DNA from 3 places in the Methylobacterium indicum genome. Region 2 is predicted to be linked to each of the others. Evidence: predicted binding sites of a transcription regulator. Region 2 holds the regulator's gene; each other region holds the start of a gene.
What was found. The regulator LexA, encoded in region 2, represses DNA repair genes until DNA is damaged. The targets are predictions, from matches to a motif close to TGTTCNNNNTGTGTTCNG.
Positions count from the first base shown of each region.

Region 1 (10,155 bases), 2.7 Mb from region 2:
GCCCGTAGGCGAGGCCGGCCACCACCAGGGGCGATTGCAGCTGGAAGCCCCAGCCGATCTGCGCGCCGCCGGCCCTGAGCGCGATCAGCACCGAGGCGAGGCCCAGGAAGGTGGCGAGCACGCCCGCCGCGTAGGCGAGGCCGTGCAGCCGCACCCGGCCCGGGCTCTCGCCGGAATGGCGCACCAGGCTCAGGACCTTGATCGACAGGACCGGGAAGACGCAGGGCATCAGGTTGAGGAGGAGCCCGCCCAGGAAGGCGAGGAGGGCGGCCTGCCACAGGCCCTCGGCCTCTCCCGTCCCGGTCGCAGGCGCGGCCGGAATGGGGGACGCCGGCGCGGCGGCGACCGGAGCCGGGGCGGGCGCCGCCTCGCCGAGCGCGTAGGCGCGGCGGACCGGGCCGGAGGCGGTTTCCTCGGTCAGGGTCAGCACGCCGTCGGCGCGGGGTGCCGGGGCGTCGGGGGCGGCCTGGCTGCTGCGCTGCAGCCGCAGGTGCAGGCCCGCCGCGTCGCTGGTCGCGACCTGCGGGGCGGCATGCTCCAGGGCGGTCTCGGAATAGGGGAAGAACGCGACGTCCCGGGCCCGGAGGCCGGGCGCGTCGAGGGTCAGGACCGGGTTCGCGCCGCCCTCGCTCATCCGCACCGGCCAGGGTGCCGGCACCGGCACCTTTTCCCGGGCCTGCGCGAACAGCTCCGCGGTGCGGGGATCGGGCCGCGGGCTGGTGCCGGCGGGGGCGACCGGCAGGCCGAGCGACAGGTTCGCCTCGCCGGGCACGCATTCGCGCTCGCAGACGAGGTAGGAGACCTTGGCCTTGAGGCTCACCGGCCCCGGCCCGAGGGTCTCGGGCACCGTCAGCGGCACCGTGAGCAGCACCTCGCCCTCGTAGCCGAAATTCATCAGGTCGCCGACCGGGATCCGCTCCGGCGCCGGCCATTCCACCGCCCCGGCGGCAAACCCCGCCGGCAGGGTCCAGGCGATCTCCGGCGGCAGGCCGGAATCGCCCGGGTTGCGCCAGTAGACGTGCCAGCCCGGCTTCATCGTGAGGCGCACCCCGGCGGTGAGGGGGGAGCCGGGGGCGACCGCGCCCTCCTGGGTCACCAGCTCGGCCCGGACGAGATCGGCGTATTTCGAGCGCCCCGTGACCTGCGCCTGCGCCCCGGCGGGCCCGAGGACGAGGCAGGATGCGAGAAGGGCGAGGAGGGCGAGGGGACGGGCGGGCATGGTCTCCGGGTTACCCGGACTCCGTGGCGCTGGCGAGGCCGGCCCGCATCGCGTTCGCGTGAAGCCTGCGGCTCATCCCGCGGGCTCGCGCCAGGGGACCGGGTCGAGGGCGGCGGCGAGCGCGTCGAGGAAGCGGCGGGTGCGGGCGGCGCGGGCGCGGCGGCGGGCGCCCAGAAGCGCCACGACGGGCGCCTCCGGCGCGGAGAATCCCGGCAGGAGCCGGACGAGGCGGCCCGCCCGCAGGTCGTCGGCGACGTCCCATTCCGAGCGCAGGATGACGCCCCTGCCGGCGAGCGCCCAGCCGCGCACCACCTCGCCGTCGTTGCTGGCGAGGCGCGGCTCGATCCGCACCCGCGCCTCGCGGCCGTCGCGGGCGAAGCGCCACAGGGTCACGTCCTCGTCGTTCTCGCGCAGCGCGATGCAGGCATGCCGGCGCAGGTCGTCGGGTACGGACGGCTCCCCCCGGGCGGCGAGGTAGGCCGGGGCCGCGCAGACGATCCGGGCGTTGGGGGCGAGCCGCCGGGCGATCAGCCCGGGGGCCGCCCCGGCGATCTCCCCGACATGCACCGCGAGGTCGAAGGTGCCCTCCGGCACGCCGCCGAGGCGGTCGGACAGGGTGAGGTCGATCGCGACCTCGGGATGCGCCGCCTGGAACGCCGCCGCGACCGGGGCGACGTGGCGGCGCCCGAAGCCCAGCGGCGCCACGACCCGCAGGTGACCCACCACCTGCCCGCGCCGGGCGGCCAAAGCCTCGTCGAGTTCGCCCAGCGCATCGAGGATGGCGCGGCCGCGCTCGGCGAGCAATTCGCCCTCGTCGGTGAGCGCGAGGTGGCGCCCGGCGCGATCGACGAGATGCGTGCCGAGCCGCTCCTCGAGGGCGCGCAGGCGCTGCGTCACCGCGGGCGGCGACACGTCGAGGGCCCGCGACGCGGCGGCGAGGGAGGGCGCCTCGGCCACGGCGAGGAAGAAGCGGAGGTCGTCGGTCGCGAGCATTAAGTCTGCTCTTAATGCAGAAGGCAGGCGGCGTTAATGGCGCTCCCCGGCGCGTCGTGGTTCCTGTCGTCACCCCGGACGACACGAGAGCGACCCACGCACCATGGCCGAACCGACCCCGCTCCACGCCCTCGACACGCCCTGCCTGCTCCTCGACAAGGCGATCCTGCGCGGCAACGTCGCGCGGATGCGAGCACACCTGGACGGGCTCGGCGTGACCCTGCGCCCGCATCTCAAGACCGCCAAGTCCCTCGACGTCGCCCGCCTCGCCATGGCGTCGCCGACGGGTCCCGCCATCGTCTCGACCCTGCGCGAGGCCGAGTATTTCGCGGCGGGCGGGGTGCGCGACATGATCTACGGGGTCGGCATCGCTCCGGCGAAGCTTCCCCGGGTCGCGGCGATCCGGGCCGGCGGCACCGACCTCGAGATCATCCTCGACAGCCTCGACCAGGCCGAGGCGGTGGCGGCCCATGCCCGCGCGAGCGGCGATGCGCTCCCGGTGCTGATCGAGGTCGATGCCGACGGCCACCGTTCCGGCGTCGCGCCGGGCGACCGCGACACCCTGGTGGCGATCGGCCGGACGCTCACCGGCGGCGGCGCCGCATTGCGCGGCGTGATGCTGCATGCCGGCGACAGCTACGCCCTGTCGGACCCCGACGCCCTGGCGGCCGCGGCCGAGGACGAGCGCGTCGCCGCCGTGACGGCGGCCGAGATCCTGCGGGCGGCGGGCCTGCCCTGTCCGGTGGTGAGCGTCGGCTCGACACCGACGGCGCGGTTCGCCCGCGACCTCACCGGCATCACCGAGGTCCGGGCCGGCGTGTTCATGTTCGGCGACCTGTTTCAGGCCGGAATCGGCGCGGTCGCGGTGGCGGACATCGCCGTCTCGGTGCTCGCCACCGTGATCGGCCACCAGCGGGCGAAGGGCTGGATCATCGTCGATGCCGGCTGGATGGCGCTCTCGCGCGACCGCGGGACGGCGCGCCAGGCCGTCGACCAGGGCTACGGCCTCGTCTGCGACCCCGCCGGCCGGCCCTATCCCGACCTCGTGGTGCGCGACGCCAACCAGGAGCACGGCATCGTGGCGGTCCGTACGGGCTCGGGAGCCGACCTGCCGGACCTTCCGATCGGCGCGCAGGTGCGCATCCTGCCCAACCACGCCTGCGCCACCGGCGCGCAGCACGACCGCTACCACGTCCTCGATGCGGATCACCGCGTCGCGGCCGTCTGGCCCCGCATCAACGGCTGGTAGGAGCCCCCATGACCGATCCGATCACCCGCCTCGCCACCCGCGACGCCGCGGCACCCGCCGGGCACTACTCGCAAGGAGTGGCCTGGGGCGACCTCGTCTTCGTGTCGGGCCAGCTCGGCGCCCGGCCGGACGGCAGCCACACGGCCGACCAGCCCTTCGAGGTCCAGGCGCGCCAGGCGCTCGCGAGCCTCCTCGCGATCCTGGCCGAGGCGGGCAGCGGGCCGGAGCGCATCCTGCGGGTGACCGCCTACGTCGTCGGCGTCGCGCACTGGCCGGAGTTCAACCGGATCTACGCCGAGGTGATGGGCGGGGCGAAGCCGGCCCGCACGGTGGTGCCGGTGCCCGAACTCCACCACGGCTACCTCGTGGAGGTCGAGGCGATCGCCGTACGGGGCGGATGAGGCCGCGCCGCGGCCTCCTCACTCCGCCTCTTCCGGCTCCGGCCCGCGGGTCGGGTCGAGGCCCTTGGCGTCCTGCTCCCTTGCCTGATCCTTGGCCTTCTCCTTGTCGGTCAGGCTCGGGCGCCGCTCCGGGCCCTTCAGGGCCACGGTCTGGCCGGTGCGGGCGGCCTCGTAGATCGCCTCCATCAGGATCTGGTCCTGCAGCCCCTCCTCGCCCGGGGTGCGGGGGGTGCGGTTCTCCAGGATGCAGGTCGCCATGTGGTCGATCTCGAGGGCGAACTGGTTCTTCGCCCCGAGCACCCGCTCCTCCCGGGCCTCGGCCTTGCCCTCGCGGTGGCTGAGGAACAGCCTCTGGCCCTGATACGCGAAGGCGTTCTGGAGCGCGATCGCGCCGCCCTCGGCCTGCACGGTCAGCGAGCGGGTCTCGTGCGCGCCGTAGCTGGTGGAGCAGAGCGCCAGCGCGCCGGAGGGGAAGCGCAGGGTGAAGGCCACCGTCTCCTCGACCTCGCGGTAGAGCGGATCGTCCGGCGAGTGGATCTGCGCCTGGACCGCGACCGGTTCCTCGCCCATCAGCGCCCGTACGCCGTTGAGGCAATAGAGCCCGATATCCGGCAGCGACCCGCCGCCGGCCAGCGCCTTCTTCAGGCGCCACTGCTCGGGCAGGCTCATGGTCTGGGTGTTGGTCGCCTCGATCAGCCGGACCTTGCCGTACTTGGCGCTGCGCACGAGGCGCACGACCTCGCGGTTGTAGGGCTCGTACTGGCAGCGATAGGCGATCATCAGCTTCACCTTCGCGGCCGCGCAGGCCTCGATCATCGCCCGCGCCTCGCCCGACGAGACCGCCATCGGCTTCTCGCACAGGACGTGCTTGCCGGCGCCCGCCGCGGCGATGACCTGGTCGCGGTGGAGCGCGTTCGGGGTGACGATGTAGACGGCCTTCACCTCCGGGTTGCGGGCGAGCGCGTCCCAGCCGTGGTAGCCATGGACCGCCTCCGGCTTGATGCCGTACTGCGCCGCCACCGCCTTGGCCTTGTCGGGTGAGCCCGACATTAGCGCGACGGGCCTGGCCTTGCGGCACTCGCCGAAGGCCGGAAGGATTTCTTCGAGCGACAGCCGGCCGAGGCCCACGATCGCGAACCCGACCCGCTCGGCCGGCGGCAGCGGCGCGGCGGGGGGCGGAGCAGGGCGGTCGGAGGGGCCGCGCCAGTTCGGGAAGCTCACCCGGCCGTTCTCGACCTTGCCGGTATCGACCGGCCGCTCTGGGCCGGGCAGACCCTGGCCCGACGCACCTTGGGCCGACGCCGTCCCGAGGCCGACCAGTGTGGCACCCCCGGCCATCATCAGGCTGCGGCGCGAGAGGGCGGTGACATCGTCCGGCATCGGGCAACCATCCGTGGCGGTTTTGGGAGCCTGCGCAACGTGCCGGGGGTGGTGGGGTTCCGCCCGGCACGGGAGGCGAGCGATCCGCGTCCGCCCGGTCCGACGGAGGCCCGAACGCAGAGAAGCCGGCCTCGACGGCCGGCTTCCTGGAACGATCAGCGACGGCGGAAGGCTCACTCGCCCGCCATCATCTCCGGCGAGAAGTGGCCGCACCAATCCTGGGACGAGACCACCGGCCACAGGCCGTGGCCCTGCGGCTCGGGCTGGCTCACCGGCGGGTTGAAGCGGCACAGGCCCTCCTCGCCCTGCGGGGCGCCGGCATTGAGCTTGTGGTCGTCGAAGTAGCGGCAGCTGCGGCAGTTCGCGGACGGGTTCGTCGCCATGCGGCATCTCCTCGTGAATTAGAAACGCTCCAATCAGCGGGACAACGGCGGGGCAGGCGGGGGGTTCCGGGCGTCTCGGATGCGGCTTTCGACCACGGGGTTCAGCGCGCTTCCGCCTTGAACGAAACAGGAACGAGGGCCAGGTTGCGGGGATGGACGACGCCCTGAAGAAGAAGCTCACCATCCTCGCCGACGCGGCGAAGTACGATGCCTCCTGCGCCTCGTCGGGAGCGCCGAAGCGCAAGGCCGAGGCCGGCGGGCTCGGCTCGACCACCGGGGCGGGCATCTGCCACGCCTACACGCCGGACGGGCGCTGCGTCTCGCTGCTCAAGATCCTGCTCACCAATTACTGCCTGTTCGACTGCGCCTATTGCGTCAACCGGCGCTCCTCGAACGTCCGCCGGGCCAAGTTCTCGGTCGACGAGGTGGTGACGCTGACGGTCGAGTTCTACAAGCGCAACTACATCGAGGGGCTGTTTCTCTCCTCCGGCATCATCCGCTCGCCCGATCACACGATGGAGCAGCTGATCCGGGTGGCCAAGACCCTGCGCCAGCGCCACGGCTTTCGCGGCTATATCCACCTGAAGACCATCCCGGAGGCGAGCCCGTGGCTGATCGAGCAGGCCGGGCTCTATGCCGACCGGCTGTCGATCAACCTCGAACTGCCGACCGAGGCGAGCCTGGAGCGGCTGGCGCCGGAGAAGGACGGCGCCGCGATCCAGACCGCGATGGGCCAGATGGGCGAGCGCATCCTGCAGGCCAAGGAGGAGAAGCGCCGCTTCGCGCCGGCCGGGCAGTCGACGCAGGTGATCGTCGGCGCCGATGCCAGCACCGACGAATCGCTGATCCGCACCAGCGCCCGGCTCTACGACCATTACGGATTGAAGCGGATCTACTACTCGGCCTTCAGCCCGATCCCCGACGCCGCCTCGATCCTGCCGAGCCAATCCCCGCCGCTCCAGCGCGAGCATCGGCTGTACCAGGCCGACTGGCTGATGCGGTACTACGAGTTCTCGCCCGACGACGTGGCGGGGGCGACGGAATCCGGCATGCTCGCCCTCGACGTCGACCCCAAGCTCGCCTGGGCCCTGCGCAACCGCGACCGCTTCCCCGTCGACGTCAACAAGGCCGACCGGGAGATGCTGCTGCGGGTGCCGGGGCTCGGCGTCCGGGCGGTGGACAAGATCGTGACGGCGCGCCGCCACGCGAGCTTACGACTCGACGACGTGGCGCGCCTGACCTCCGGCCTCAAGCGCGCCCGGCCGTTCCTCGTCGCCGCCGACTACGCGCCGACCCGGCTCACCGACCGGCTCGACCTGCGCGCCCGCCTCGCCGAGCCGCCGCGCCAGCTGAGCCTGTTCTGATGGAGGCTCAGACCCTTCAAGCCCGCACGATCCGGCTCGCACCCGGCGCCGATCTCGACGGGTTCCGGGGAGCGATCCGGCGGCTCGTCCCGGCGGGCGTCCCGCCGGAGGCGGTGACCTGGGTCGAGGGCGAGGCCCCGTCGCTGTTTCCCGACGCGATGCCGGAGGCGGCGCCGGGCCCCGCGCTCGCCCTGCCGCGGGCGGTGGCCGGCCTCGTCGCCTCGGTCGTGATGCACCGTGACCCCGAGCGCTACGGCCTGCTCCACCGGCTGATCCGGCGCGTCGCCGACGGCGAGCGCCACCTCGCCGAGGTGGCGAGCGACCCCCTGGTCCACCGCCTGCACCTGATGCGCAAGGCGGTGGGGCGCGACCTGCACAAGATGCACGCCTTCCTGCGCTTCCGCCGCGCCGGGGCGGGGCAGGAGGGCCGGGAGCGCTTCATGGCGTGGTTCGAGCCCGACCACCACATCCTGGCGGAGGCCGCGCCGTTCTTCTCCGCCCGCTTCCCGTCCTTCGACTGGTCGATCCTGACCCCGGACGGCTCGGCGCACTGGGACGGTCGCTCCCTTCGCTTCGGGCCCGGCGGCCGGCGCGAGGACGTGCCGGAGCAGGACGCCTTCGAGGCCGGCTGGACCGACTATTATTCCAGCACCTTCAACCCCGCCCGCACCAACCTCGCGGCGATGCGGGCCGAGATGCCGAAGAAGTACTGGCACAACATGCCCGAGACGGCGGCGATCCCGGCGCTCGTGCGCGAGGCCGGGCGGCGGGTCGGCGAGATGATCGCCCGTGCCCCCGAAGCCCCCGTCAAGCGCGTGCCGGCCCGGGCGCTCGCCGCCATGGCGGCGCAGGAGCCGGATTCGCTCGCCGCGCTGAACGCGGTCATCCGCGCCTCCGAGCCCCTGGTGCCGGGCGCGACGCAAGCCGTCCTCGGCGAGGGCCCGATCGGGGCGGGGATCGCCTTCGTGGGCGAGCAGCCGGGCGACCAGGAGGATCTTCAGGGGCGGCCCTTCGTCGGCCCTGCGGGCCAGCTCCTGTCGCGGGCCTTGCGGGAGGCGGGGATCGACCGCGACCGGGCCTATCTCACCAATGCGGTCAAGCACTTCAAGTTCGAGGCGCGGGGCAAGCGCCGCATCCACCAGAAGCCGACGGCAGGCGAAGTCGCGCATTACCGCTGGTGGCTGGAGCGCGAGCTCGCCTTCGTGGCGCCGCGCCTCGTGGTGGCCCTCGGCGCTACGGCGGTGCTGGCGCTCACCGGCCGGCAGGTGCCGATCACCCGGGCCCGCGGGCCGGCGACGTTCGAGGGCAAGCCCTATGCCTGCCTCGTCACCGTCCACCCCTCCTACCTCCTGCGCCTGCCCGACACGGCCCGGCCCGAGGCCTATGCGGCATTCGTCGCGGACCTGCGCCAGGCCGCGGCCCTCGTGGCGGAGCCGGCTCTCGGGGCTGCGGGATAGGATCTTACCTTACGGAAACGCTGCGCTGCGGCAACCAAGCCCGGGCTGCCGAGTTTGTCGCCTGACCGAATCGGGAATCGAGGACCATGAAGCTGATCGTGTCCGCCCTCGCGGCGGGATTGTGCCTGGCGGGCGCCGCGTCGCCCGTCTTCGCCAAGGGTGGCGCCAAGGCGGACCGCTTCGACGGCAACTGGAGCGTCGAGGTCATCACCGAGGGCGGGGCGTGCGACCGCGCCTACCGCTACGGCGTGATCATCCAGAACGGCCAGGCGCGCTATGCCGGCGCCGGCGACTTCACGGTGTCTGGCCGGGTGCAGCCGAGCGGCGCCGTGCGGGCGACGATCAGCCGGGGCGACGCCGCCGCGCAGGTGGTCGGCCGCCTGACCGCCGAGGGAGGCGGCAACGGCACCTGGACCACCTCCGGCTCCACCAGCTGCAAGGGCCGCTGGAACGCCGAGCGCCGCGGCTGACGACCCGCGCCGGCCTACGACGGGCCGTAGGTCTGCGCGTCTCCGGGAAAGCGCCCGGCCTGGACATCCTCCGCATACTCGCGCACCGCGGCCTCGATATGGCCGCGCAGCGCACCGTACCGCTTCACGAATTTCGGGGTGCGGTCGGACAGGCCGAGCATGTCCTCCAGCACGAGGATCTGGCCGTCGCAGGACGGCGAGGCGCCGATGCCGATGGTCGGCGCCGCGACCTCCCGGGCCTGCGCGATGGCGCGGGCCACCGGCTCGACGATCCCTTCGAGCACGATCGCGCAGGCGCCGGCCTCGCTGATCGCCCGGGCATCCTCCAGGAGCAGGCGCTGCGCATCCGGCCCCTTCCCCTGCACCCGAAAACCACCCATCGTGTTGATCGCCTGCGGGGTGAGGCCGACATGGCCCATCACCGGGATGCCGCGTCGGGTGAGGAACGCCACCGTCTCGGCCAGATGCGCGCCGCCCTCGAGCTTCACCGCGCCCGCCCCGGTCTCCTTCAAGATCCGGGCCGCGCTCGCGAAGGCCTGCTCGCGGCTCGCCTCGTAGGAGCCGAACGGCATGTCGACGACGACGAGCGCCCGGGCCGTGCCCCGCACCACCGCCTGCCCGTGCAGGATCATCATCTCCAGGGTCACCGGCAGGGTCGAGTCGAGGCCGTGAACCACCATGCCGAGCGAATCGCCGACCAGCACGACGTCGCAATGGGGATCGAGGATCGCGGCCATGGCTGCGCTCGTGGCGGTGAGCGCGACGATCTTGCGCCCCTCGGCCTTGCGCCGGGCGAGATCCGGGGCGGTCAGGCGGCGGGACTGCACGACCTGCGACATGGCATGGCCCCCTCGGGTTCCGGCGCGCCGGCCGGCCGCCGCATGACGCCCTTATAGAAGGCCCCGCGTTCCGGGGCAGCCCGGGCGGAGGGGGGAGGGGAGAGGCCCCCCGGACGGCCCGAGGACGCGGCCGGCGAGATCAACGGCCCGACCGTCACGGCCTCTGTTCGGCTAAGCTTCGTGCCGAAAGCACACAGCCCGGAAAAAATCGCTCCGGCGATGGAACCTGCCGCAGATCCGCCCTTGATCGGCGCGAGGCTCGCCGGGTTACAGTCGATCGATTCGACGCGAAGGCCTGATGATGAGAGCTCTGCTGTACGGCGCAATCTGCACCCTCGCGGCGGTCGAGCTGGCCGCGGCGGCCCACCCGGCCGCGGCCGCTCCGGCGAGCCGCGCCGAG
Region 1 covers NZ_AP024145.1:5,259,033-5,269,187, reverse strand. Annotated here, with positions in the region: gene miv_RS24435 (protein-disulfide reductase DsbD family protein) at 1-1,219, opposite strand, end outside; gene miv_RS24430 (LysR family transcriptional regulator) at 1,292-2,212, opposite strand; gene miv_RS24425 (DSD1 family PLP-dependent enzyme) at 2,316-3,461, shown strand; gene miv_RS24420 (RidA family protein) at 3,470-3,862, shown strand; gene miv_RS24415 (Gfo/Idh/MocA family protein) at 3,881-5,242, opposite strand; gene miv_RS24410 (hypothetical protein) at 5,416-5,625, opposite strand; gene miv_RS24405 (putative DNA modification/repair radical SAM protein) at 5,778-6,989, shown strand; gene miv_RS24400 (UdgX family uracil-DNA binding protein) at 6,989-8,446, shown strand; gene miv_RS24395 (hypothetical protein) at 8,539-8,916, shown strand; gene panB (3-methyl-2-oxobutanoate hydroxymethyltransferase) at 8,931-9,755, opposite strand; gene miv_RS24385 (hypothetical protein) at 10,057-10,155, shown strand, end outside.
Region 1: miv_RS24405 (putative DNA modification/repair radical SAM protein) is a predicted target of LexA. The motif match lies at 5,743-5,760, and genes of this name have one in related genera.

Region 2 (10,155 bases):
ATGGCGCTGTCGATGATCGACACCATCCCGCCGCGGGGCCACTTCGCCGAGGCGCGGATCGCGCTCGCGGATGGCCGCTACGTCCTGCATGTCGGCACGGTGGAGTTCGGCAACGGCACCTCGACGGTGCACGGCCAGATCGCCGCGGAGGTTCTCGCCACCACGCCGGACCGCATCGTCCTGCGCCAGGGCGACACCGACGCGGTCGGGCATGATACCGGCGCCTATGGCAGCACCGGCATCGTGGTCGCCGGCCAGGCGACGTGGCGCGCCGCCGACAGCCTGGCCGCGCTGCTGCGGAGGCGCGCCGCCGCCCGGCTCGGCGTCGATCCCGCCGCCTGCCGGCTCGACGGCGACGGCGTGAGCGCGGGAGACGCCCGGGTGAGGCTCGCCGATCTCGGCCCCGCGGAGGCGGCGGGGCACGCCGACGGCAGCCCGCGCTCGGTGGCGTTCAACGTCCAGGGCTTCCAGGTCGCGGTGCGGCCGGAGACCGGCGAGGTGCGGATTCTGCGAAGCGTCCACGCCGCCGATGCCGGCCGGGTGATGAACCCGGTCCAGTGCCGCGGCCAGATCGAGGGCGGCGTCGCCCAGGCGCTGGGCGCGGCGCTCTACGAGGACCTGGCGATCGACGCCGGGGGCCGGGTCGCGACCCCGACCTTCCGCACCTATCACATCCCGGCCCTCGCCGACGTGCCGCGCACCGAGGTGATCTTCGCCGACACCCATGACGCGGTCGGGCCGCTCGGCGCCAAGTCGATGAGCGAGAGCCCGTTCAACCCCGTGGCGGCGGCGCTCGCCAACGCCATCCGGGACGCGACCGGCGCGCGGCTGACCGCGACGCCGTTCGCGCCCGACCGGATCTTCCGACAGATCAGCACCACGACCCAGAGCGGCGAGGAGGAGCGATGGACCTGAAGCGCGACGACGGCCTGACCCGGCCGACCGGTTCCTCCGGAGGCGGGTTCCTGGAGCGCACCTTCGCGCTCTCGGCCCACGGCACCACCATACGCACCGAGCTGCTCGCCGGGCTCACCACCTTCCTGACGATGGCCTACATCGTCTTCGTCAACCCCAACATCCTGGGCGATGCCGGGATGCCGAAGGGGGCGGTGTTCGTCGCGACCTGCCTCGTCGCGGCGATCGGCTCGCTGGTGATGGCGTTCTACGCCAACTACCCGATCGCGCTCGCGCCCGGCATGGGGCTCAACGCCTACTTCGCCTACGTGGTGGTGCTCCAGATGGGCTACACCTGGCAGGCGGCGCTCGGCGCGGTGTTCATCTCCGGCCTGTGCTTCATGGCCGTCACGCTGACGGGGCTACGCCGGATCATCGTCGACGGCATCCCGCGATCGATGCGCATCGCCATCACGGTCGGCATCGGGCTGTTTCTCGCGATCATCGCGCTGAAGAGCGCCGGCGTGGTGGCGGCGAGCCCGGCGACCTTCGTGACGCTCGGCGACCTGCACAAGCCGAGCGCGGTGCTGGCAGTGCTGGGCTTCCTGATCGTCGCGGTGCTCTCGGTGCGCAAGATCCGCGGCGCGCTGCTCGCCGGCATCCTCACCGTCACGGCGTTGAGCTTCATCGTCGCCGACAACACTTTCCAGGGCGTCGCCTCGCTGCCGCCCTCGATCGCCCCGACGCTGTTCGCCCTCGACATCAAGGGTGCCCTGTCGGGCGGCCTGCTCAACGTGATCCTGGTGTTCTTCCTCGTCGAATTGTTCGACGCCACCGGCACGCTGATGGGCGTCGCCAACCGGGCGGGACTGCTTACCCAAGGCAAGATGGAGCGCCTCGACAAGGCGCTGATGGCGGATTCGTCCTCGATCTTCGTCGGCTCGCTGCTCGGCACGTCGAGCACCACGGCGTATCTGGAGAGCGCGTCCGGCGTCGAGGAGGGCGGCCGCACCGGGCTCACCGCCGCAACGGTGGCGGTCCTGTTCCTGGCCTGCCTGTTCTTCGCGCCGCTCGCCGGCTCGGTCCCGGCCTATGCCACGGCCCCGGCCCTGTTCTACGTCGCCTGCCTGATGCTGCACGAATTGGTCGATCTCGACTGGGACGACCTGACCGAGGTGCTGCCGGCCTGCGTGACGGCACTTCTGATGCCCTTCACCTACTCGATCGCCAACGGCGTCGCCTTCGGCTTCATCACCTACGCGGTGATCAAGCTGCTCACCGGGCGGTTCCGGGAGGTGAAGCCGGTGGTGTGGGTGATCGCGGCGGTGTTCCTGTTCAAGTTCGTGGCGACGGGGAGCGCGCATTGACGGGCGCTACCGCTCCAACCCTCCCCCCTCTGCGGGGGAGGGTGCCCCGCGAAGCGGGGCGGGAGAGGGGACGCCGCCTCCGGAAAAGACTGAACCGTTCTGACGGGCACTCCCTGGATCAGCGTCGCGCTGCCCCTCTCCCGGCCCCTAATGACGCAGGGTCCACCCTCCCCCGCAGAGGGGGGAGGGTTTCAGCGCCTGACTGGAAGACCTCTCAGTACTTCCGGACCAAACTCACCAGCCGGCCCTGGATCCGCACCCGGTCCGGCCCGAGCACCCGGGTCTCGTAGGCCGGGTTGGCGGCTTCCAGCGCGATCGACGAGCCGCGGCGGCGCAGGCGCTTCAGGGTCGCCTCCTCGTCGTCGATCAGCGCGACGATGATGTCGCCGGTATTGGCGGTCTCCTGGCGGCGGATCACCACGAGGTCGCCGTCGAGGATGCCGGCCTCGATCATCGAGTCGCCGCGCACCTCCAGGGCGTAGTGTTCGCCGCTGGCCAAAAAGTCCGGCGACATCGCCACCGTGCGGCTCTGGCTCTGGATCGCCGAGATCGGCGTACCGGCGGCGATCCGGCCCATCACCGGCACGCTGACCGAGTGACCGTTCTCGTCCGAGGCGGTCGCCATGGCGGGAATGCCGGCGGGCCGCTTCGGCTCGTGGGCGCGCCCACCCTCGACGACGCTCGGGTTGAACCGCACCACCTCGGCCCCGGCCGCGGGCGCCGTCGCCGTCGCCGTCGCCGGCCCCGTCACCGTGTCGGGAATGCGGATCACCTCGATCGCCCGGGCCCGGTTCGGCAGGCGGCGCAGGAAGCCGCGCTCCTCCAGGGCGGTGATCAGGCGGTGGATGCCCGATTTCGACTTGAGGTCGAGGGCGTCCTTCATCTCGTCGAAGGACGGCGGGACTCCCGTCTCGCGCATTCTCTGCTGAATGAAGCGGAGCAGGTCCAACTGCTTACGCGTGAGCATGTGACACTCTCATCCCCGCGCTGCCGCGCTCCGGAAACAAATCGCGAACATGGTAAGCGTTCCGCAAGTGTTCCGCAAGCGGCTTCGAGAAAGCGGCGCGCGGCCGCAGCAACCGGGGTGATAGACGGGGATATCGCGGGTCGAACGGACGATGAGCCGTGCCCCGCGCGGGGTCCGACCGGCGCGGGGACTGTCCACCGCACCGGCCTCTTGCATGGGCCTCAGCCCCGGCCCTTGCGCCCCTTGTATTTCGGCTTCTGGCCCGGGAAGCCTTGCGTCGAGCGGCCGGTCGGGCGCTCGGCATAGGAGAACGGCACCTCGCGGTCGGTGCCCGGGCCCATGTCGTCGAGGTCGGGCTGGCGGATGCGGGTGCCCTCGTCCGAGGTGCCCTTGCCGCCCGGGCCGTAGCCCAAGGGCTCCGCGCCGCGCCGCTTGCGCTTGGCGCCGAAGCGGCCGGCCTCGCGCTCGACGTCGGCCTGCTCGGCCATCGGATCGTCGGCGATGGCGAGCTCGGTCGCCTGGAGCCGCTTGAGCTCGTCGCGCAGGCGCGCCGCCTCCTCGAAGTCGAGATCGGCGGCCGCCGTCCGCATCCTTTTCTCGAGATCGGCCATCACGGCCTTGAGGTTGTGGCCCACCGTGACGGCGGATTTGGCGAGCCCCGTATCGACCTGGACGTGGTCGCGCTCGTAGACGCTCTCCAGGATGTCGGAGATGTTGCGCTTCACGCTCTGGGGCGTGATGCCGTGCTCCTCGTTATAGGCGAGCTGCTTCTTGCGCCGGCGCTCGGTCTCGGCCATCGCCCGCTCCATCGAGCCGGTGATGTGGTCGGCATAGAGGATGCAGCGGGCGTCGGCGTTGCGGGCGGCGCGGCCGATGGTCTGGATCAGCGAGGTCTCGGAGCGCAGAAAGCCCTCCTTGTCGGCGTCGAGGATGCCGACGAGGGCGCATTCCGGGATGTCGAGGCCCTCGCGCAGGAGGTTGATGCCGATGAGCACGTCGAAGGCGCCGAGCCGCAGGTCGCGGATGATCTCGATCCGCTCCAGCGTGTCGATGTCGGAGTGCATGTAGCGCACCCGCACGCCGTTCTCGTGCAGGTACTCGGTCAGGTCCTCGGCCATGCGCTTGGTGAGCGTGGTCACGAGGGTGCGGTAGCCGGCGGCGGCCACCTCCTTCACCTCGCCGAGCAGGTCGTCGACCTGCGAGCGGGCCGGGCGCACCTCGATCACCGGATCGACGAGGCCGGTCGGGCGGATGACCTGCTCGGCGAAGACGCCGCCGGTCTGTTCCAGCTCCCACTTCGCCGGCGTCGCCGAGACGTGGATCGATTGCGGGCGCATCGCGTCCCATTCCTCGAACCGCAGGGGGCGGTTGTCGAGGCAGGAGGGCAGCCGGAAGCCGTATTCGGCGAGCGTCGCCTTGCGGCGGAAGTCGCCCCGGTACATGCCGCCGATCTGCGAGACCGTGACGTGGCTCTCGTCGGTGAAGACCAGCGCGTTGTCGGGCAGGTACTCGAACAGGGTCGGCGGCGGCTCGCCGGGCTTGCGGCCGGTGAGGTAGCGCGAATAGTTCTCGATGCCGTTGCAGGCCCCCGTTGCCTCGATCATCTCGAGATCGAAGGTGCAGCGCTGCTCCAGGCGCTGGGCCTCGATCAGCCGGCCCATCCGGGTCAGCTCCTCGACCCGCCACTTCAGCTCGTCCTTGATGCCCTTCACCGCCTGCTGGAGGGTCGGGCGCGGCGTCACGTAGTGGCTGTTGGCGTAGACCTTGACGAATTTCAGCGTGTTGAGGGTCTTGCCGGTCAGCGGGTCGAACTCGGAGATCGCCTCGATCTCGTCGCCGAACAGCCCGATGCGCCAGCCGCGATCCTCCAGGTGGGCCGGCCACAGCTCGATCACGTCGCCGCGGACCCGGAAGGTGCCGCGGGCGAAATCGGACTGGATGCGCTTGTACTGCAGAGCCACCAGATCGGCGACGAGCTGGCGCTGCTCGATCTTCTCGCCGAGCGAGACCGTGAACGACATCGCCGTATAGGTCTCGACCGAGCCGATACCGTAGATGCACGACACCGAGGCGACGATGATGACGTCGTCGCGCTCCAGGAGCGCCCGGGTGGCCGAGTGGCGCATCCGGTCGATCTGCTCGTTGATCGAGGATTCCTTCTCGATGAAGGTGTCGGAGCGCGCGACGTAGGCCTCGGGCTGGTAATAATCGTAGTAGGAAACGAAATATTCGACTGCGTTGTCGGGAAAGAAGCTCTTGAACTCGCCGTAGAGCTGCGCCGCCAGAGTCTTGTTCGGGGCGAGGATCAGGGCCGGGCGCTGGGTCTCCTCGATGACCTTGGCCATCGTGAAGGTTTTTCCCGAGCCCGTCACGCCGAGGAGCACCTGATCGCGCTCCTGCCCCTGGATGCCGGCCACCAGCTCGGCGATGGCGCGGGGCTGGTCGCCGGCCGGGGTGAACTCGGAATTCAGCCGGAACGGGACGCCGCCCTCGGATTTCTGCGGCCGCTCGGGCCGGTGCGGACGCCACAATTCGCCGTTCTTGAACAGCGGGTTGCCCTCGGTGAGGAGTTTGGTCAGCGCGTCGACCGTGGCCGAGACGCCCTCGGCGGCCAGCGACCCGCGCTCCTCCACCGCCTCGGACGGATCGAGGCCGCCGGCGGCCTCGGGCTCGCGCAGGCCGAGGGCCTGGGCGAGCCTGGGATCGACATCCGCCGCCGTGCCGTGCGCGAAGGCGGCCTGCGGCGCCTCGCCGAAGCCGTCGGGAGCCGACGTTTCGGCCCGCTTCGTGCGACGCGCGGGTTTCGCTTCCGAGACCGGGCCGGGCGCTGGCTTCGCCGCCGCGGCATCCTTGCGCGGGCGGCCCCGCTTGGGCGGCTCGGGCGGGGGCGGCTCGACGACGGGCAGGCGGTCGCGGTTCAGCGCCGGGTTCAGCAACTCGGCGAGGAAAGGGTCCAGCGGCTTCAGCTCGGGCTTCGAGGCCTTGCCGGTCGACGGGCGGAGCTTCTTCGGGGCGGGCATGCGGCAGATATGGCAAGCCGTGCCGGGCCCGGAAAGAGCCCGGATCACCGCACCTTGACGACCGCCAGAGTATCCCCGTCGATGACCACGAAGCCGATGCCGGCCCGGCGCAGGGCGGCGACCGCGGCGTGGCGGCTGCGGGAGGCCGGCCCTTCGCCGCCCTCCTCCAGGCGCCGGACGGTGGAGAGGGACAGGCCGCTCGCCCCGGCGAGATCGGCCATCGACCAGCCGACGAGGCCCCGGGCGGCGCGCAGATGCGCGGCCTGCACCGCCTGTTCCAGGCCTTGCCGCACGATTCCGGACGGCACCGGCCGGGGCCCGTCGACCCGGCCGTTCAAGGTGGCCCAGGTCTCGATCCGCCCGTCATCGCCGCGGACCGGGACCGCAACGCTGCGGAACAGGCCGCGATCGCCACGCGCGAGGGCCAGGGTCTGCTCGACCGCGAAGGGACGCCCCGCGGCGAACCGCGCGCTGATCTCGTGGTCGGCCCTGGCACGCTCCTCGGGCGCGAAGATCAGTGTCCAGTTTTCCTGGAACGCCTGCTGGGTGACGCCGGTCAGGCTCATGATCTCCCAGGAGGCGACGCGAACCGGGCTCGCATGCGGCGCATTCGGCAGAGTATGGATCCACGTCTGCGTCTGGGCGAACAGCGCGCGCCGCCGCCGCTGGTTCTCGCGATGCGACGCCGCCAGGAACTCGGGCTCGGTCATGTCCAGCACCACGCCAGCCCCCGCGCGGGGTCGCCCCTCGGGCGTGACGTAGATCGTGCTGCGGCCGGTCAGGAGCCGGACCGCCCCGTCCGCCCGGATCACCCGGAAGGTGGAACCGGTGAAGACCCCCTCGCGCATCATCTGGGTGCCGGTCTCGAGCTGGGCTCGGTCGTCCGGATGCACGAAGCTCATGAACCGGTGATAGCCCGGTCGCACCGCACCCGGGGCGAGGCCGAGCAGGCGGAACAGCCCCGGTGACCAGGCGTACTCGTCGGTGACGAAATTCCAGGCCCAGGTCCCGGTCAGGCCATGCGCCTCGAGCAGCCGGAGGGCGTCGCCATCCGGGAAGGTCAGGATCCCGTGCGGGTCGTCCGGGGCGCCGTCCGGCTCGGTCCCGGTCATGCGACGGCTCCCTCGGCGCGATGCGGCGCGGGTGCCAGGGCCGGAATTGCGGCGGGCAGCGGCGCGTCGATTCCGAGCGGCGCGGGCAGGTCCCGGTCCCAGGGCGGGTCGGCGAAGCGGGCCGCCACGAACGCCACCAGGGCCCGGACCTTGGCGGGCGGGCGGCGGCGCGAGGGCATCACCGCGTGGATCGGCAGCGACGGGATCGGCCCGAGATCGAGCGCCACGAGGGCGCCGCGGCGCAGGGCGTCGGCGACCAGGAAGGTCGGCTGGTAGATCACCCCGAGCCCGGCGGCGGCCGCCGCCACCAGGGCGTCGCCGTTCGAGGCGCGCAGCGAGCCCTCGACCGCGACGGTACCGGCCTCGAAGCGCCAGCCGTCGCTGCTGGCGAGGGTGTAGCCGAGGCAGTTGTGATCGCTCAGGTCCTCCGGGCGGCGCGGCCGGCCCCGCGCCGCGAGGTAGGCGGGCGCCGCGCAGACGCGCATCCGGCACGGGGCGAGCGCCCGGGCGACGAGGCGCGAATCGCGCAGGTGGCCGATCCGGAGCGCCAGGTCCCATCCCTCCTCGATCAGGTCGACGGGCCGGTCGTTGAGGCCGAGCTCGACGGCGAGCGCCGGATGCGCGCGACCGAACTCGGCCAGCGCCGGGGCGACCTGCAGGACACCGAACGAGACCGGCACGTTGAGCCGCAGGGTGCCGCGGGGTTCCGCCGCCTCGGCGCCGGCCTCCGCCTCGGCCTCGTCGATCTCGCCGAGGATGCGCTCGCAGGCCTCGAGGTAGCGCCGGCCGGCCTCGGTCAGGGTCAGCCGGCGGGTCGAGCGGTGCAGGAGCCGGGCGCCGAGCCGCTCCTCCAGGGCGGCGACGTGCTTGGTGACGCCGCTCTGCGACAGGCCGAGCGCCCGCGCGGCGGCCGAGAAGCTGCCGGTCGCGGCGACGCGCACGAAGGTCTGCATGGCGGTGAGCCGGTCGAGCACGGGGCGATCTCACTCCGCGGGCGTGAGGTGAAACGACGGAATGCCGGATTCCACGGGGTTTGCAACCGAGGCAGTCTGCGGGGACCGCCGGGGCCGGGAGACGATGGCGCCGGCCCCGCAGCCGAGGAGGGCCGCATGACCACGCCGATCGCCACGACCGGGCCGATCGACCCGCAGACCCGCATCGGGCACGTCCACCTGCGGGTGGCCGACCTCGACCGGGCGCTCGGCTTCTATTGCGGGGTGCTCGGCTTCACCCTGATGCAGCGCTACGGCACCCAGGCCGCCTTCGTGTCGGCCGGCGGCTACCACCACCATATCGGGCTCAACACCTGGGACAGCGCCGGCGGATCGCCGCCGCCGCCCGGCAGCACCGGGCTCTACCACGTGGCGATCCTCTACCCGACCCGGGCGGCGCTCGCCGACGCGCTCATGCGCCTCGATGCCGCCGGGATCCCCCTCACCGGGGCGAGCGACCACGGCGTCAGCGAGGCGCTCTACCTCGACGATCCGGACCGCAACGGGGTGGAGCTCTATCGCGACCGCCCCGAGGCGGAATGGCCGCGGGACGAGGCGGGCGGCCTCAGGATGGCGACCCGCCGCCTCGACCTCGCGGACCTGCGGGCCGCGGGAACCCGGTCCTAGGCAGAGTTCGCCGAAGCGGTGACCGGTTCGGCGCCGAAAATCTGCGACACAACAAGACCCTAAGCGGGCGAAGCGTCGGCCTGCCAACGCAGGTCCGCTTAGGGCGCGTCGGTCCCGGCCTCCGGGCCGCGGAAATACGGCTCGACCGCGCCCTTGAGCTTCACCGTCATCGGGTTGCCGAAGCGGTCCTTGGCGTTGCCGGCGGCGAGGCGCACCCAGCCCTCGCTGACGCAATACTCCTCGACATTGGTCTTCTCGACGCCCTTGAAGCGCACGCCGACGCCGCGCTCCAGCAGGGCGGCGTCGTGGAAGGGGCTGCGCGGATCGGTGCTGAGGCGGTCGGGCGGGGTGTCGGACATCGGGCCGGTCTCCGGGATTCGGTCGGCGCCCCAGGTAGCCGCTCCCGCCGCCGCTGCCAATCCGCCCGGCGGCGCTTCCGGCTCTTTGGAATTTTCATAATTCACAGATCAATATAGATGAGCATCACCAATGTAGAAACCCTCCAATATTTCGTGATGATCTTGCGGTCGCAAATGTCTTGCTGCATTCAGGGCGCGCCGAACCCCGGCACGATCCGAGATGGAGGCCGCGATGGCGCGGGCGCTGATCCTGATTCACGGCTGTGCCGGACTGATCCGGGAGGGATGGCCCCCGGTCGGCCTGCCCTGGGAGCGGCTGGTCGTCCTCCTGAGCGAGGCCGAGGTCGTGCGATGAGCGCCCCCCGGTACGAGCGCCCGCGGGTCGAGGCCGAGCGGCGGTCGCAGGCGGCCCTGGAGCGCGCCCTCACCCTGGCCTTCTGGGACGCCCTGGAGCGTGGACCGCTGCCGCCGATGGCCGCGCTCGAAGCCGCGGCCCGCACGGTCGGCGCGCTCTACCGCCAGATCGCCTCCCTGCACGGCCCGGTGCCGCAATGCGGCTGCGGCTGGCAGCCCGAGCCGGACGAGGACCTGATCCGGCTCGAGGCGATGCTGGCGGCGGCCCTGATCGAGCGGCCGCGCCCGACGCTCCTCGACCTGCCGGTGCAGGGGCGGGCGTGACGCGGCACTGGAGCGCCGACCGACCGCGACGCGATCGGTCGGCGCCCTACCGGGGCGCCGTGCCGTCCGGGCGGTTCGACGGCATCCCGCCCGGGGCGTCCGGGTAGGCGGTGCTCGGCACGGGCCCGGCCTGGCCGAC
Region 2 covers NZ_AP024145.1:1,427,777-1,437,931, forward strand. Annotated here, with positions in the region: gene miv_RS06605 (molybdopterin-dependent oxidoreductase) at 1-915, shown strand, start outside; gene miv_RS06610 (NCS2 family permease) at 906-2,261, shown strand; gene lexA (transcriptional repressor LexA) at 2,476-3,228, opposite strand; gene uvrB (excinuclease ABC subunit UvrB) at 3,450-6,248, opposite strand; gene miv_RS06625 (PAS domain-containing protein) at 6,293-7,360, opposite strand; gene miv_RS06630 (LysR family transcriptional regulator) at 7,357-8,334, opposite strand; gene miv_RS06635 (VOC family protein) at 8,470-8,979, shown strand; gene miv_RS06640 (DUF3297 family protein) at 9,078-9,338, opposite strand; gene miv_RS33690 (hypothetical protein) at 9,559-9,693, shown strand; gene miv_RS06645 (hypothetical protein) at 9,690-10,016, shown strand; gene miv_RS06650 (hypothetical protein) at 10,063-10,155, opposite strand, start outside.

Region 3 (10,155 bases), 570 kb from region 2:
CCACGCCGACGTGGTGACCTACGCGGTCGAGGGCGGCCAGCTCGTCGGCAACATGAACACCGGCGACACGATCCCGCTCGCCCGGCCGGAGGCCTTCGCGGGCTACCGCGGCAAGGCCAGCTCGCCCAACGCCCTGCTCCTGCGCCACAACGGCCTGCACGTCGAGATCGTCCTCGACCGCACCCACCGCATCGGCCGCTTCGACGCGTCGGGCGTCGCCGACATCCTGGTCGAATCCGCGGTCTCGACGATCATGGACCTCGAGGATTCGGTCGCGGCGGTCGATGCCGACGACAAGGTCGTGGTCTACCGCAACTGGCTCGGCCTGATGAACGGCACCCTCGCGGCGGCGGTCGAGAAGGACGGTAAGCGCTTCGAGCGCAAGCTCAACCCCGACCGGACCTACACCGCGCCCGACGGCGCGGGCGAGGTCACGGTGCCGGGCCGCTCGCTGATGCTGGTGCGCAATGTCGGCCACCACATGTTCACCGACGCGGTGCTGGACGAGTCCGGCGCCGAGGTGCCGGAGGGGATGCTCGACGCCGCCGTGACGGCCCTGATCGCGATCCACGACCTCAAGAGCACGGGCTTGCGCAACAGCCGCCGCGGCTCGGTCTACATCGTCAAGCCGAAGATGCACGGGCCCGACGAGGTCGCCTTCGCGGTCGAGCTGTTCAACCGCGTCGAGGCGATGCTGGGCTTGGCGCCCAACACGCTCAAGATGGGCATCATGGACGAGGAGCGCCGCACCACGGTCAACCTCGCCGCCTGCATCAAGGCCGCGGCCGAGCGGGTGGTGTTCATCAATACCGGCTTCCTCGACCGCACCGGCGACGAGATCCACACCTCGATGGAGGCCGGCCCGGTCATCCGCAAGAACGACATGAAGGGCACGCCCTGGATCAAGGGCTACGAGGAGAACAACGTCGACGTGGGTCTCGCCTGCGGCCTGCTCGGCCGGGCGCAGATCGGCAAGGGCATGTGGGCGGCCCCCGATGCCATGGCCGAGATGCTGATGCAGAAGGGCGCCCACCCCAAGGCCGGCGCCTCGACCGCCTGGGTGCCCTCGCCGACCGCCGCGACGCTCCACGCGCTGCACTACCACGAGACCGACGTGAAGGCCCGCCAGCAGGAGCTGGCGCGCCGCCCGCGCTCGGCCCTCGACGAGATCCTGCAGGTTCCGCTCGCCCGCTCGAACTTCGCCCCCGACGACGTGCAGCAGGAGATCGACAACAACGTCCAGAGCATCCTGGGCTACGTCGTGCGCTGGATCGACCAGGGCGTCGGCTGCTCCAAGGTGCCGGACATCCACGACGTGGCCCTCATGGAGGACCGGGCCACCCTGCGGATCTCGTCCCAGCACATCGCCAACTGGCTGCACCACGGCGTGGTGTCGCACGAGCAGGTGATGGAGACGATGAAGCGCATGGCGAAGGTGGTCGACCGCCAGAATGCCGGCGACCCGCTCTACCGCCCGATGGCGCCGGGCTTCGACGGTCCCGCCTTCCAGGCCGCCTGCGATCTGGTCTTCAAGGGCCGCGTCCAGCCCAACGGCTACACCGAGTACGTGCTGCACGCCCGGCGCCGCGAGGCCAAGGCGGCGGGCGCACCGGCCTGACGGACGGAGAGGGCAGGGCGCCGCGCGAGGCGGCGCCCTGCCTCGAAGCCCGGGCCGGCGCCACCGCGTGCCGGCCCGGGTTCAGCAGATCGCGTTCGCGTTCGTCATCACGTCGATCGCGTACCCGCGATAGGACACGCCCGACGGGCTGATGTAGGTCTTCACGAATCTCGGCAGCACGGAGGTGTAGGTGCTGCTGACGATGACCGCGGCCCCGATGTCGCCGTCGCGCATGATGTTGCCCGCGGAGGCGATCACGTCGGCATCGGTCAGGGTCGTCCGCGTGCCGGAGCAGACCTTCACCGTCCCGCCGCTCCTCTGGATCATGAACATGTCGATCGTCGCGCCGGGATAGCGCACGAACGTATTGGCCCGGCGCTTGATGTACGCGTCGATCAGATCCGACATGCAGCTCGAGCTTGGGCAGGTGGACATCGCCCGCGCGATCACCACCGAGGCCCGGTTCACGTCCCGCTTCGTGTTGACCATGAAGACGATGTCGTGCGTTCCCATGAACATCAGCAGCGCGAGGCTGCTGATCACGGCGAATTCCACCGATGCCGTGCCCCGGACGGAGCGCAGGAACGTGTCGAGGCGGGCCGGCATCCGGTGGATTCACACCCCTATCGACGGAAGACGACCGAATCCTGGGCGACCAGCTCCGGAACCATCGGGACGAGACGCGGCGCCGGCATCTTCGCCCGCAGCAGGATGACGTCCTGGCTCGCGCCGGTGTCGAAGACGGTGCCGGTGATCGCGAGCGACGCCGTCGGCACGGTCGGGAGCCTCATGGCCTCGACCGTGATGCCGCCGGCCTGACCGAGGCAGCTCTGCCTGAAGGCGACCTTGGCGCAGATCCTGGCGACGTAGCCCGGCTTGTCCTGCGCCAGGATCTCCGGCTCGGGATTCGAGGCCGTCTGGTAGAGCGCGTCGCTGATCGTCTGCTGGAGGTAGCAGTAGACCACGAATTGCAGCAGCCCGAGCACGAGCATCAGCAGGGGAAAGGCGATCAGGGCGAACTCGACCGCCGTCGCCCCCGACCGGCACGTCAGCATCCTGACCGCCGAGATCATCGTGCGTTCTCGGCGAGAGGGGCGGTGGGACCATGGCATGCGCTCAGGCGGGTCGATTCACGGACAGGAATTCTGGCAGAAGCGCAAATAGTCGATCAGCCCGCCGAAGCTGTCGTCGAGCCCGGCCGCTCGCCACGAGATCCGGTATTCCTGCTGCTTCGTCACCTTGAATTTGTAGCTGCGCTCGATCCAGGTTTTCGACCAGACGCACACGTCCGCCATATATTGCTTCATGTATTGCGGGTCTGTCGTGGCGGTCAGGGATTGGCTGTCGGACTTGTATCCGCTCGTCTTCGGTTCGACCCAGAGCTCGATCCGCCGCGTCTGGCCGTCGAGGGACACCGTGCTCATGTTCGCCCCGTTCCTCGCCACGTCGCCGTCGCGTGTCAGGCCGTCTGTGTCGTTCGGGTTCGAGCAGATGACGGTGTCGTTCGGATACTGGTACGCGCCGACGTTCTTGCGGGCCGTGTAGACGTAGCGGATCTCGTAGGCCCCGACCGGCAGGTTGAAGACCATGTTGATCGACGAATTCGTCGTGTCGGTGTTCCTGTTGGCGTTCCTGGGGCAGGCGGCTGTCTGGGCCTGCGTCCGGGTGCCGACCTGATTGGCGCAATCGCTGTCCAGCTCGGCGAAGGACTGGCCGTATTGCACGCCGTCGCCCGTCGCGATGGCCGAGAGCTGGTCGACCTCGACGCCGGCATTGGTCGTGCCCCAGGATTTTCCCTGGCAGAGCGCGCTGGGGCAGTTCGCCTGCGACATGGTGCCGAACACGGCCCAGCCGCCGACCAGCTGCGAGGCGTAGCCCTCGAACGACTCGGACATCAGGGTCGTCGGCGGGCCGGACGAGGAGGCGGCCTCGACGGTGCAGTCGCGTACGACAGCGAAATCGACGCTGCCCCTGTTGAGGAAGCGCTCGAAGAACAAGGCGACCGCGCCGTTGGCCACGACGTGGATGTTGCCGGGGCGGACCGTCAGCGGCGGCACGGTCAGGACCGTGGCGGAGACCGTGGGCGTGGCGGTGACCTGGGCGGTCGCGGCAAGGGCTCGCTCCGACCGGTTCTTGTCGGCGTAGGATTGCACCGTCGCGACGTAGCCGTTCGGCATGCTGAGGCCGCTCAGGCTATCGACGTAGACCTTGGCCTGGCGGCAGCTCAGGTCGGCCGCCGAGATCAGCCGCTGCTTGTACTCGACGGCGCGCGCGATTTCGATGCTGCCGCCGATGCCCACCATGATGATCGGCAGCAGGATGCCGAACAGCACCGTCGTGAGACCCGCCCGATCGTCGCGAAACCTGGAACGCCTTCCGGGAGCGAAACGCATTCTCGTCCCTACGAACAGCGCGAACCAAGTCTCTCCCCACTCTCGGCGGGAGGCGTTTAACAAGTATGAATTGATCACTGGAGGTTGTGCCGGTGTCGCGACGAATTCCCGTTAAAGTGTTTCGATCGGTGTCCGGCAGCCTGCGTGAGACGGCACCCCCGCCCCCGTCGGGCACCCGCGAAACGAGGCGGCGCCCGGCCATGTCGTGGCCGGGCGCCGCTCGCGACCCTCATCCGATGCAGGCACGTCGCGACGGACCGGATCGCAGTCCGTCGCGATGGGCGCGGCCTAGAACGGGATATCGTCGTCCAGGTCGTCGTACCGCTTCTGGTTGCCGCCGCCGCTCGACGACGGGGCCGGGCGCCGCTCGCCGCCGGACGAAGAAGAACGTCCGCCGGAGCTGCGGCCACCGCCGCCGCCACCGTAATCGCCGCCGCGGCTGATCTGGCCGCCGCCCATCTCGTCGCCGCCGCCCATCTCGGACATGCCGCCCTCGCCGCCGCCGCCGCGGCCGTCGAGGATCGTCAGCTCGCCGCGGAAGCGCTGCAGCACGATCTCGGTCGTGTACTTCTCCTGGCCGGACTGGTCCTGCCACTTGCGGGTCTGGAGCTGCCCCTCGACGTAGACCTTCGAGCCCTTGCGCAGGTACTGCTCGGCGACGCGGGCCAGGTTCTCGTTGTAGATCACGACCGAGTGCCACTCGGTCTTCTCCTTGCGCTCGCCCGACGCCTTGTCCTTCCAGGACTCGGACGTGGCCAGGCGCAGGTTCACCACCGGATCGCCGGAGGCCAGCCGGCGGGTCTCGGGGTCGCGCCCGAGATTGCCCACCAGGATCACCTTGTTCACGCTGCCCGCCATCGCGCTCTCCTCTCGTTCCATCTCACTTGGGCGCTCGTTCCGGCGCACGCCCACCCGACGCCGCGGACCACCGCTTCGGTCGCGCGAGTTGGGCCGAACCGGCCGGGTCCGGCAAGGGGAGGGGGCAGCTTGTGCCCGAAACACACATTGCCGAGACCTGAGCGTGTTCTACATTTGTTCGATCGACAAGGCAAGCGGCATCGTGCGCCGGACACCGGTCGCGGACAACCTTCCGCGGCACATGGTACAATCGATAGTCGCAAATTCAGGCGACCCGAGGTCCGGACGGTGTGCAGGTGGACTGTTCCACGCCGGACCGTCAGCGGCGACCGATTCTCCATTACCATCGTGGGGCTCTGGAGTGAGGCAGAAACGTTCAGTCGCGAACGTTCACTCGAACGCCGCCGGATAATCCACCCCGATCAGCGTCAGCCCGCCCGAGGGCGCCAGCGGCCCGCAGCGGGTGCGGTCGCGGGAATCGAGCACGTCGCGCACGCCCTGCGGGGTGAGCCGTCCGCCGCCGGCGAGCATCAGGGTGCCGACCATGCCGCGGACCTGATGGTGCAGGAACGAGCGCGCCGCGGTGACCACGACGATCTCCTCGCCCTCGCGCGTCACGTCGAGCCGGTCGAGGGTGCGGACCGGGCTGTTGGCCTGGCACTCCGCCGCCCGGAAGGCGGAGAAATCGTGCCGGCCGAGCATCAGCTGCGCCGCTTCGTGCATGAGGGCGGCGTCCAGCGCCCAGGGCACGTGCCAGACGAAGCCGCGGGTGAGAGCGGGCGGGGAGCGGCGATTGAGGATGCGGTAGCGGTAGTGGCGCTTGACCGCCGAGTGGCGGGCGTCGAAATCCGGCCCGACCTCGTCCGCCGCGATCACCGCCACCGGCTCGGGGCGCAGATGGGCGTTGGCGGCATCGCGCACGGTGTCGGTGCGCCACGGCTTGTCGAGGTCGAGATGGACGACCTGATGCGTGGCATGCACCCCGGCATCGGTGCGCCCGGCGCAATGCACCCGCACCGGCCCGCCGACGAAGCGGGCGATGGCCTCTTCCAGCGCCTGCTGCACCGAGCGGTCGGCGGCCTGGCGCTGCCAGCCGGCGAAGGCGGTACCGTCATACTCGACGACGAGCTTGTAGCGGGGCATCAGGCGAGGCGGGTGCCCGGTGCGAGCTGCCGCCCGCGGGCAAAATCCTCGAACGGCATCGCGCCCTTGCCGGCGGGCTGGACGGTGACGAGGCGCAGAGCCCCCTCGCCGCACGCGACCGTGCCGGCGGCATCCAGCAGCGTCCCGGGCTCGCCCGAGCCGTCCGCCCGGCGCGCCCGCAGCACCTTCACCCGCTCTGGCCCGCGGCCGAGATCGGCCATCAGGTAGGCGCCGGGGAAGGGCGACAGGCCGCGGATCCGGTCGTAGACGGCGCGCGCCGGCTGCGAGAGATCGAGCCGCGCCTCCTCGTTGGTAATCTTGTGGGCGTAGGCGATGCCCTCCGGGTTTTGGGCCCGGAATTGCAGGTTGCCGCGCTCCAGCGCGCCGAGCGCCCGCGCCATCAGGTCGGCGCCGAGCGGCATCAGCCGGTCGTGCAACTCGCCGGCCGTCATGTTGGGGGTGATGCCCACCCGCTCCAGCATCCCGACCGGGCCGGTATCGAGGCCCGGCTCCATCTTCATCACGGCGACGCCGGTCTCCTCATCGCCTGCCATCACGGCGCGCTGGATCGGCGCCGCGCCGCGCCAGCGCGGCAGCAGGGAGGCGTGGAGGTTGAGGCACCCCAAGGCCGGCGCGTCGAGGATCGCCGGCGGCAGGATCATGCCGTAGGCGACCACCACGGCGACGTCGGCCTCGTGGGCGCGAAAGGTCTCGGCGGCCTCCTCGGTGCGGAGCGTCGTCGGCGTCAGGACGGGAAGCCCGAACTTTTCGGCGAGCGCCTGGACCGGCGAGGGGCGCAAGGCCATGCCGCGGCCGGCGGGCGCGGGCGCGCGGGTATAGACCGCCACGACCTCGTGGCCGCCGCCGACGATCTCGGCCAGCGTCGGCACCGCGAAATCCGGGGTGCCCATGAACACGACCTTGAGCGGCATATCAGGCGGCTTCGCGCTTGGCCGCCTTGGCGAACTTCTTCATCACCCGGTCGCGCTTGAGCTTCGACAGGTGGTCGATGAACAGCACGCCGTTGAGGTGATCGATCTCGTGCTGGAGGCAGGTGGCAAGCAGGCCGTCGGCCTCCTGCTCCACGGTCTCGCCGTCGAGGGTGCGGAAGCGCACCCGCACCCGGTCGGGCCGGATCACCTCGGCATAGTAATCGGGAATCGACAGGCAGCCCTCCTCGTAGGGACGGGTCTCCTCCGAGGTCCAGACGATCTCCGGATCGAGGAGGACGAGCGGCTTGCGGTCCTCCTTCTCCTTCGAGGTGTCGATGGTGACGATACGCACCGCCTCGCCGATCTGGATGCCGGCGAGGCCGACACCCGGGGCGTCGTACATCGTCTCCAGCATGTCCTCGGCGAGCTTCCGCACGTCGCCGGTGATCGTGCCGACCGGCGCCGAGATCTCGCGCAGGCGCGCGTCCGGCAGGATGACGAGGGGACGGATGCTCATTCGGGCGCCAGCAAAGTCGGGGGGCCGGGCGCCGCAGCGGCGCCCGTGAAGTGTCCGGGAGATAAGGATTCGTCTCTCCGGGGTCAAACCCGATGTCGCAGCCCGGCTAGAACGCCGTGCGCTGACGGATCGCCGCCGAGAGCGTGCCCTCGTCGAGGTAGTCGAGCTCGCCGCCGACCGGCACGCCATGGGCGAGCCGCGTCACCTTGATCGGCAGGTGGGTCAGGAGCTCGGTGACGTAATGGGCGGTGGTCTGCCCGTCGACCGTGGCGTTGAGCGCCAGGATCACCTCGCGCATCTCCGGGGCGCTCACCCGCTCGACCAGGCGGCCGAGATTCAGGTTTTCCGGCCGCACGCCGTCCAGCGCCGACAGCACGCCGCCGAGCACGTGGTAGCGCGCCGTCACGGCGCCGGAGCGCTCCAGCGCCCAGAGGTCCGACACGTCCTCGACCACCACCAGCATCGAGGGGTCGCGGCTCTGGTCGCGGCAGATCGTGCAGGGATCCTGCGTGTCGACGTTGCCGCATTCGTGGCAGACCACGATCCGGTCGGAGGCGACCTTCATCGCGTCGGCCAGCGGCGCCAGCAGCGTCTCGCGCTTCTTGATGAGCTGGAGGGCGGCCCGCCGGGCCGAGCGCGGCCCCAGGCCCGGCATGCGGGCCAGAAGCTGGATCAGCCGCTCGATCTCCGGACCCGCGACGGCCTGGGGCATGGGGAGTGGGTCTTTCGTAGGGTGCTGTACGCCGGACGCGGAGGCCCCGGAATCCTCCTCTCCCCGCGGGCGGGGAGAGGACTTCATCGACCTTGTCGTCGATGAAGTGAGCGCAGGCGAAAGCCGGAGCGGGGGTGAGGGGGTGCTTCCGGAAGTGCCTCATTCGGCGCTTCCCCCTCACCCTCGGCTATCGCCTCGCTGCGTCCCCTGAACGGGGACACAGCCCTCTCCCCGCCCGCGGGGAGAGGGGAACGCGACCGACCCGATGTTGCGAAACGCCGAGCCGGATCAAAAAAGCTAGAATGGCAGCTTCATGCCGGGTGGCAGCGGCAGGCCCTTGGTCAGGTCCTGCATCCGCTCCTGGGCGGCCCGCTCGGCCTTGGCCTTGGCGTCGTTGAGGGCGGCGACGATCAGGTCCTCGAGGATCTCCTTCTCGTCCGGCACGAGCAGCGCGGGATCGAGGGTCAGGCCCTTCACGTCGCCCTTCGCGGTCATCGTCACCGAGACCGAGCCGCCGCCCGACGCGCCCGTGACCTGGACGCCGTCGAGCTCGGACTGAAGGTCGGCCATCTTCTGCTGCATGGCCTGGGCCTGCTTCATCAGTCCCATGATGTCCATGGCGGCGTCCTCGCGGTGTGAGAGAGAAGTTCGTCGAACGGGATGTGGGGCGCCGGGGGCCCGCCGGCTACAGGTCCGGGTCGTCGGAATCCGGCGGCGGGACGTCGTCGGGCTCCGGCGTGTCGGGAGCCTTGTCGCGGACGTCGACGATCTGGGCGCCCGGGAAGCTCTTGAGCACCGCCTGGACCAGCGGGTGGCTCGCCGCGCCCTGGTGGCGGCTCGCGACCGCGGCCTTGGCCCGGGCGTCGAGCGTCGCCTCGCCGGTCTCGTGCGACAGGGCCACCACCCAGCGCCGGCCGGTCCAGGCATGGAGGGCGTTGGCGAGGTCGGTGGCGAGCGTCGCCCGTCCGCCCTCGGCGAGGCGAAGCTCGATCCGGCCGTCCTCGAACCGCACCAGATGCGCGTCGCGCTCCAGCGCCATCTTGAGGCCGATGTCGCGGCGCTCGTCGGCGAGCGCCACCACGTCCTCGAACCGGCGCAGGAGCGGGCCGGATTCGGCCTTCGGTGCCGGGGCGGCTTGCGGGGCGGGAGCGGGCCGGGGCTCCGGCGCCGACGGGACCAGGGTCGGGCGCGGCATCGCCGGGGCCGGGGCGGGCGCGGGCGGCATCTCGGCGCGCACCTCCGGCAGGGCGCGCAGGGCCGGCGCGGCGCCACCGGCCCGCATCGCGGTGACCGGGGCGGGGGCCGCCTGCATCGCGGGCGCCGTCGCCCGGACGGGGGTGCTCGCCATCGCGGAGGCGCCGGCCGGGGCGGCGCCCGGCGCCCGGGCCGGCAGGGCGAGGCTGCCGCCGTCGCGGATCTGGCGCAGGGCCTCGTCGGGCGTCGGCAGGTCGGCGGCGTAGATCAGGCGCACCAGGGCCATCTCGGCCGCCGCGAGCGGCCGGGACGCGGCCTGCACCTCGGGAATCGCCTTGAGCAGGATCTGCCAGGCGCGGGACAGCGCCCGCACCGAGAGCCGGTCGGCGAAATCGCCGCCGCGCACCCGCTCGACCTCGCTGAGCGAGGTATCGACGCGCGCCGAATCGGGCGCGAGCTTGAGGCGGGTGACGAGGTGGGTGAACTCGGCGAGGTCGGACAGCACCACCGCCGGATCGGCGCCGGATTCGTGCTGGGAGCGCAGCTCCGAAAAGGTCGCCGGCACGTCGCCGCGCATCGCCGCCTCGAACAGGTCGACGACCCGGGCGCGGTCGGCGAGTCCCAGCATGTCCCGCACCGTCTCGGCGGTGACGTGGCCGGCGCCGTGGGCGATCGCCTGGTCGAGCAGCGAGAGCGAGTCGCGCACCGAGCCTTCCGCGGCCCGGGCGATCGCGGCGAGCGCCTCCGCCTCGGCCGAGACGCCTTCCGCGTCGCAGATCTTTTGCAGG
Region 3 covers NZ_AP024145.1:862,285-872,439, forward strand. Annotated here, with positions in the region: gene miv_RS03950 (malate synthase G) at 1-1,618, shown strand, start outside; gene miv_RS03955 (TadE/TadG family type IV pilus assembly protein) at 1,700-2,224, opposite strand; gene miv_RS03960 (TadE/TadG family type IV pilus assembly protein) at 2,242-2,691, opposite strand; gene miv_RS03965 (TadE/TadG family type IV pilus assembly protein) at 2,749-3,951, opposite strand; gene ssb (single-stranded DNA-binding protein) at 4,300-4,869, opposite strand; gene truA (tRNA pseudouridine(38-40) synthase TruA) at 5,260-6,012, opposite strand; gene fmt (methionyl-tRNA formyltransferase) at 6,012-6,944, opposite strand; gene def (peptide deformylase) at 6,946-7,461, opposite strand; gene recR (recombination mediator RecR) at 7,568-8,173, opposite strand; gene miv_RS03995 (YbaB/EbfC family nucleoid-associated protein) at 8,471-8,791, opposite strand; gene miv_RS04000 (DNA polymerase III subunit gamma/tau) at 8,859-10,155, opposite strand, start outside.
Region 3: ssb (single-stranded DNA-binding protein) is a predicted target of LexA. The motif match lies at 5,034-5,051, and genes of this name have one in related genera.